Linked DNA regions of Stratiformator vulcanicus. Each later gene encodes a partner of the first gene's protein in a complex. Links are inferred from orthologs where the notes say so. Each region holds a gene or a part of one and is shown on either strand. Other genes may lie near its edges. The genes, in order: trxA and Pan189_RS11540.

Region 1 (3,177 bases):
CATCGTCTGCCGGCTCCGCGAGCGGAACGACCGGCCCGGCAATAATGAGGGGGGCGATTCTCGCGGTGTCACGGGCCTGGTAACCGTAAAGCTTGAAAAAGTAGCCCACAATGCGGACCGGCCGCTGCAGGTCGTCTCCCATCGGAAACCCTTCCGGCAGGTCCGATGTCACGATGACAGCCGGATTCTGCTGGGAATCGTCGGTGTACATCCAAAGCTCATAGAGCGTTTCGATGCCGAATTCGTTCGTATCAGCCGGATAGCTGATCGCTTTGCGAACGTGGCCGATCAATTCGACGGCCCGGCCTTCATAGGCTTCGGGGTTACTAAAGATGTCGACAAAGCGACGAAATGGAGCTTCCGCTTCGGTGGTGCCCTTGTAGCGGGGATCGGCCGCGCGCCGTTGTTGAAGGTACATTCTCGCGGCGTCCTGAAAATTTTCGGCGTCCGCTTGCCCGGCCCGCTCGACGAGCAGGTAATACAAATCACGTTCGGCCGGTGCGATTCCGAGCGTGCGATGCCGGACGTTCGCCCACAGGCCGGGTTCGACACCGACTTGTGACGGCGGCGGGACTGCGAGCGGTTCAAACTCACTGGCGATGATGCCGGGTCGCGAGGGCTCGTCCGCTTCGGAACTGACCAGTTTGAAGAACAGGCCCGTCAACTTGAGCATCTGGCCCGGTTCGGGAGGAGCAGCATTCTCCGGAAGCAGAACGATCGCCTGACGCCCGGACGCTCCGCTCACGGTCAGAACAATCGCACCCTCTCCCGGGGAGTCGCGTTCGACGCGACCCCGCACATGAATCGGCCGACCGCGATAGGTCTTGGGATATCGGAGCATGTCGGCATAGGGAGAGAAATCGGCGGGCGAACCCGAGAAGACGTCGAGCCGTCGCTCGCGAAATTCCTCGGCCGCCTCCCGAAGTACTTCCGCAGATTGATCTTCCAACTCCGCAAACAGTTCGGCCCGTCCCTGCTCCTCTTCGGTCCGGAACAGCGGTGTGCGGTCTTCCACAGCGGCCCACGAGTCATCCGCCGTTTCTTCTGCGGTGTTTTCCTGTCCGACCGCCGTTGTGAGCGGGACGAACTGGCAGACCGCCAACACAATCAAGCTCGGACACATCCATCGCATCTGATGAATTCGCCAAGGGGAGAGCCGGACGAGAACCTTCGCTTGCCCGAACGTCGATCGAGCAACGCGACCTCGGAAACTTGGAAAGGTAGACATGGGCATGATTTCGGTGATTTTTGGGGGACGATCTCGGGCCATTCGCTCGACTGTCGAGGCTTGCCGACACGGCTCACGGCTCTGACGGATGTCAATGTTTTGCTTTGGCTTACAACAAATCTGCTCTGCGATAGCACGTTGACACGGCTGATACGATCTTTATAATCCGCGCGATTGCCGGATAGCGACCGTCTGTCGGGAGTTCGACGTACGTGACCTGACTGCTAACCGATCGGATTGTCCGCGGATTCCCCGCGGACCGGAAGGGTGAAACATGGCGGAAAATGTAATGGAGTTTACTGACTCGAACTTCGAGTCCGATGTCCTCTCGGCTGGTGAGCCGGTCCTCGTCGACTTCTGGGCCCCCTGGTGCGGTCCTTGCCGAATGCTCGCCCCGACCGTCGAGCAGATCGCCGACGAGTACTCGGGGCGCGTCCGCGTCGGCAAGGTCAACACCGACGAAAATCCCGCTGTCGCGTCGAAGCACAACATCAGCTCGATTCCGACGGTGATGCTGTTCAAGGGTGGCGAGGTCGTTGAGACGTCAATCGGTGTTGCGCCGAAAGAGAAGCTGTCGACCATGATCGACAACCACCTCAGCTGATTGAAGCCTTTGGAAATATTGAAGCACGAACGGCCGCGGAGAAACGGTGATGTCTCTCGCGGCCGGTTGCCGGATCGGCAGGATGCTGATCGAGAAGATTGAGTGCCGGCTGGTCAAGGTCGCTCGCGACTGCGACTGTCGGCTTCGTTGACTTTCAGGGAACGGAATCCCTTTCATGGCTCGCTCCAGCGGTAACGCGCCCGATTATTCGCGCGACCTTGATCACAGTCACGCGGCGCATTTCCGGTTTGATCTGGAAGAGCCCGAGCCGATCGGATCATCGCCGTCGGCCTCCGGTCGCCCGATTTCCGACGCCGAGCTGCGTCGCCGCGAACAAGCCGTTATTGAGCAACTCTCTCTGCTGGAGCAGGAGCAGCGGCGATTCCGACTTGAGTACCAAAGCACGATCGACGAACGCGGTCGGCACGAAGCACGGATGAAGTCGGCCGAACTCGACCTGAAACGCCGCTCCGACGAACTCGATGAGAAGTTCGCGCGATGCGATGAGTTTCTGACGCAGGTCGAACAGCAGCAGCGCGCCCTCGAAGAGGAGCGACGCCGGCTCGACGAAGAACGGGACGCCGCCGCTCAGGATGCCGAGCAGCACGCCACCGAAAGTCTCGAAGAACAGAAGAAGCGGCTCGAAGCGGAACTGAAAGCTGAAACAGCGGCCGAACGCGAAGAGCTGCGTGCTCGAAAGGACGAACTCGATCGGAAAATTGCGGAGCAGGATTCGTTTCGCGAGAAGGCCCTCGCCGAACTCAGGCAGGGCTGGGACTCCGAGCGGGCCGAACTGCGACGGCAATTGACTTCGAAGCTGATCGAAGAATTGGATGCCGATCGAAAGTCACTTGTCGAGGAACGAGAGCGATTCGAAGCCCGCTGCGCTGCCGAGCGTGGCGAGTTGGAACATGAGCGTGAATTGCAGGATCGGGCCCTGCAGCAGTCCGTTCAGGAGGTGGAGCGTCTCAAAGCCACCGCCGCCCATCAGGCCCGCGAGGCCCGCGCTGAACTTGACGTGGAACTGCAGCAGCTCCGCGATCAAGCCGAGGCCGAGTTGCAGGCTGATCGGAATCAGTGGCAGGAGGACCGCGATCGCTTCGAGGAGACCGTCAAACTGAAGTATGCGGAAGAAGCCGAGCAGATTCAGAAGGACCGCGAAGAATTCGAGCAATACCGGTCCGCCGAGCTGGAACGTCTCGAGTCGGAGCGGCAATCGTCACGGGAGCAAATTGCCGAAGAGCGTGAACGCTGGCACGAAGAACACGCGACCGAGACCTCGAAGCTCGAACAACGCCTCGCCGAAGTCGACACGTTCGTTGATGAAACCGAGCGGCAGGTCGGC
Region 2 (3,225 bases), 1.9 Mb from region 1 along the record:
TCAATTCGAGGACCACGGCGAACGCGCCCGCCTCTTGTGCTGCGAGCGCATCGCGTTTCAGGCCGGTCGATTCGCGTTGGATACGGCTCATTCCGCCGAGTGCGTGCACCGCTTGAGGCCTTAACCCGACGTGCCCCATGACAGGAATGCCTGCATCGGCAATCGCGCGGATCGTTGCCGACTGCTCGCGTCCGCCCTCCAATTTGACCGCGGCAGCGCCGGATTCCTTGAGGATACGTCCTGCGCTTCTCAGAGCGTCTTTCGGGCCGACCTGATAACTCATGAATGGGAGGTCGGCCACAACCAAGGCCCGACGCGTCGCCCGAGCCACGATCTCTGCGTGGTAAATGATCTCATCCAATGTAACCGGCAGTGTCGTCGACTTGCCCTGCACGACCATCCCGAGCGTGTCGCCGACGAGAATCGCGTCGACGCCGCCGGAATCGAACAAACGGGCCAGTGGTTCATCGTAGGCCGTCAGCATGGCGAGTTTTCGCCGACCTTTGGCTTCTCGGAATTTTGGAACCGTCATTCGCGACCGCCGCGATGGGGCTTCGCTACTCTTAGATGACGAACTGTCGGGCTTCTCGGGCATTGCGGGTTCTCAATTCAGGATCGCGGAGCGCGTTCGCCAGAAGGGACGGCTTGCCGCTAAGACATGTTCGCGACCTGTCCGCACTCGTCAACTAAGCCGCGGTATCGTGCAATATTGCCGTTTGAGCAAAATTGCCTGATCAAAAACGCCACACTTACGGCAGGGTCACCCAATGTCGTCAGAGATCACTCGGACGCCGATCGGCGCAAACACCTGTCGCACTGTATGTTAGGTAGAAGCACAAATTTGAAAACGGATTAGGCATTGCTTGTGCATGGTAGTTAAGCACCGTTCGGCGGAGTTTGGCCCGCATTCGTCCGAGCGGGATGGGAATGGCGTCTCGAGGATGTTCCTCGAGACGCCTTTTTTTGCGCCATGCCGGAAAACGTCTGACTCTCGCCGACGCAGAGAAGCGCCTGCGGCCGGGCGGTCAGTTGCCGGACTTTCAAGCCCCCGCTATCGTGCCTCAGAGACTTTGGAATGAGCTGACAACGGCGCAAAATACGGAGCGGCACGTGGCAGAACGGGTAGTCATCATCGGATCGGGTCCGGCCGGTTGGGCCGCGGCGATTTATACGTCCCGCGCGCAGTTGAAACCGCTGTGCATCGAAGGGGCTCAGACCCAAGAAAACTACGTGCAAGGCACGTTGCCCTTGGGACAGCTCGCTTTGACGACCGAAGTCGAGAACTATCCCGGTTTTCCCGCGGGCGAGTTGAGCGGTTACCTCTCGAGCTCACTCGACAAGGCCGAGCTGGATCAGGTGCCGGTCCTCGATCATCAAGAGACGGTTACCGGTCCGCAGTTGATGAATCTCATGCGGAAGCAGGCGAAGAATTTCGGCACGAAGGTCATGACCGACGATGTCGTTGACGTCGATTTCTCGGAACGCCCCTTCAAGCTCAAAACGCTCAGCGGAGAAACGGTCGAAGCCGAATCGGTCATCATCGCGACTGGGGCACGGGCCAACTGGCTCGGTTTGGAGTCTGAAAACAAGTTCAAGAACAACGGCGTCTCAGCCTGTGCCGTCTGCGATGGGGCATTACCACGCTTTCGTGAGAATCCACTGGTGGTCGTCGGTGGCGGCGACAGCGCGATGGAAGAAGCGACCTTTCTCACGAAGTACGCGTCGAAGGTCTATATCATCCACCGACGCGAAGAGTTTCGCGCCAGCAAAATCATGGCCGAGCGAGCCCTCAACAATCCGAAGATCGAGGTGAAGTGGAACTCGGAAGTCGAGGAAGTCCTCGGCAGTGATGACAAAGGCGTCACGGGAGTTCGATTGGCAAGCACGGTCGAGGAGGGCAAGACGGAAGAACTCGACGCGACCGGCATGTTCACAGCGATCGGGCACACTCCCAATACCGAGTTCTTAAAAGGTCACGTCGATCTGTCTGAGAGTGGCTACGTCGTGTGGACCAAACCGTTCCGCACGAACACCAACGTTGAAGGTGTTTTCGCCGCCGGGGATGTCGCCGACGACCAATATCGCCAAGCGGTGACCGCGGCCGGCACAGGATGCATGGCGGCCCTTGATGCGGAACGCTGGCTGGCCGCCGAAGGAATTCATTAGCCTCGGCAACGGCATCAAGTCGTTGAATTTGCGATGAGCGTGCGGCTGATTCTTGTAATGAACACTGCCTCAGCGGGTTGATTATGCTGACAAAAGATGGCTGCCTCGAACGTCGAAAACGATTCTGGGACGAAGTCCCCGACGAAGCCGAGTGGGCTCTGATCGCCGACCCGCGGCATTTGAATTACTTGGCAAATTTCTGGGTGCAGCCGCTCAGCTTTTCATTCGGAGAGCGCGGGATTTTGCTCTTGGAACGGGAAGGGCGAGCGACGCTTCTTGCCGATAACTTCGCTTTCCGTTCGGCATCCGCGGAACCGTACGTCGATCGCGAGCAACTGACCTATTGGTACGACCACAAGCATTCGGTCATCAATCGCGATTACGCTTTGTTTGAGGCCGTCAAATCGATCGCGCCGGAGTTGACAGCTCGATCGGGCGTCATTGAATCGACTTGGTTACCCGCCGGCATTGTGCCCTTACTTGAGAGCGCGAACGTTCTGGAGGGTGTCGAAGTCGGGCCGATCTTGCGGACGCTGCGGCGATCAAAGCACGACGATGAAATCGTACTCTTGCGAAAATGCATGGCGGCGGGCGATGCCGGACACGCCAGAGCACGCGAGGTGATTCGACCGGGCGTCTCCGAGCTCGACGTGTACCGCGAGATTCAATCGGCCGCGATCGCCGAGGCGGGGCGAGCCGCTATCGTCTACGGTGACTTTCGCGCGACAAACGCTGCTGAGCCGAAAGCGGGTGGACTGCCGACCGAGTATGTCATCAAAGAAGGCGACCTGTTCATTGTCGACTATTCGGTGATGCTCGACGGTTACCGCAGCGACTTCACGAATACGTACGCCGTGGGTGAGCCAACCCAGCGCCAACAGGAGCTCTTCGATGCCTGTGTCGCCGGTCTGGAGGCGGGTGAGAAAGCGATCGCTGTCGGAGCCAAGTGCGCCGACATTTACCAGACCGTCTCGAAACCGCTTGAAGAAGCGGGCGTTGGTCCGCTGGCCCATCATGCCGGACATGGCCTCGGCATGGGTCACCCCGAACCCCCGATCC

Evidence for each region.
Region 2: the proteins of trxA (region 1) and Pan189_RS11540 are in contact, whole or in part, in a crystal structure (PDB 1F6M), measured with the Escherichia coli proteins. The link is inferred for Stratiformator vulcanicus from one-to-one orthologs.

What each region holds. Positions count from the first base shown.
Region 1 is NZ_CP036268.1:1,090,643-1,093,819, forward strand. The notes cover bases 312-3,167. They hold trxA (thioredoxin), read left to right. Parts: upstream 312-1,502; coding sequence 1,503-1,832; downstream 1,833-3,167. Other genes in these bases: Pan189_RS04135 (hypothetical protein), read right to left, coding at 312-1,228; Pan189_RS04145 (coiled-coil domain-containing protein), read left to right, coding at 2,008-3,167. In the rest of the region: more of Pan189_RS04135, read right to left, coding at 1-311; more of Pan189_RS04145, read left to right, coding at 3,168-3,177. UniProt on the Escherichia coli protein: Participates in various redox reactions through the reversible oxidation of its active center dithiol to a disulfide and catalyzes dithiol-disulfide exchange reactions.
Region 2 is NZ_CP036268.1:2,942,365-2,945,589, forward strand. Bases 235-3,138 are described here. They hold Pan189_RS11540 (thioredoxin-disulfide reductase), read left to right. Parts: upstream 235-1,110; coding sequence 1,111-2,166; downstream 2,167-3,138. Other genes in these bases: panB (3-methyl-2-oxobutanoate hydroxymethyltransferase), read right to left, coding at 235-532; Pan189_RS11545 (M24 family metallopeptidase), read left to right, coding at 2,250-3,138. In the rest of the region: more of panB, read right to left, coding at 1-234; more of Pan189_RS11545, read left to right, coding at 3,139-3,225.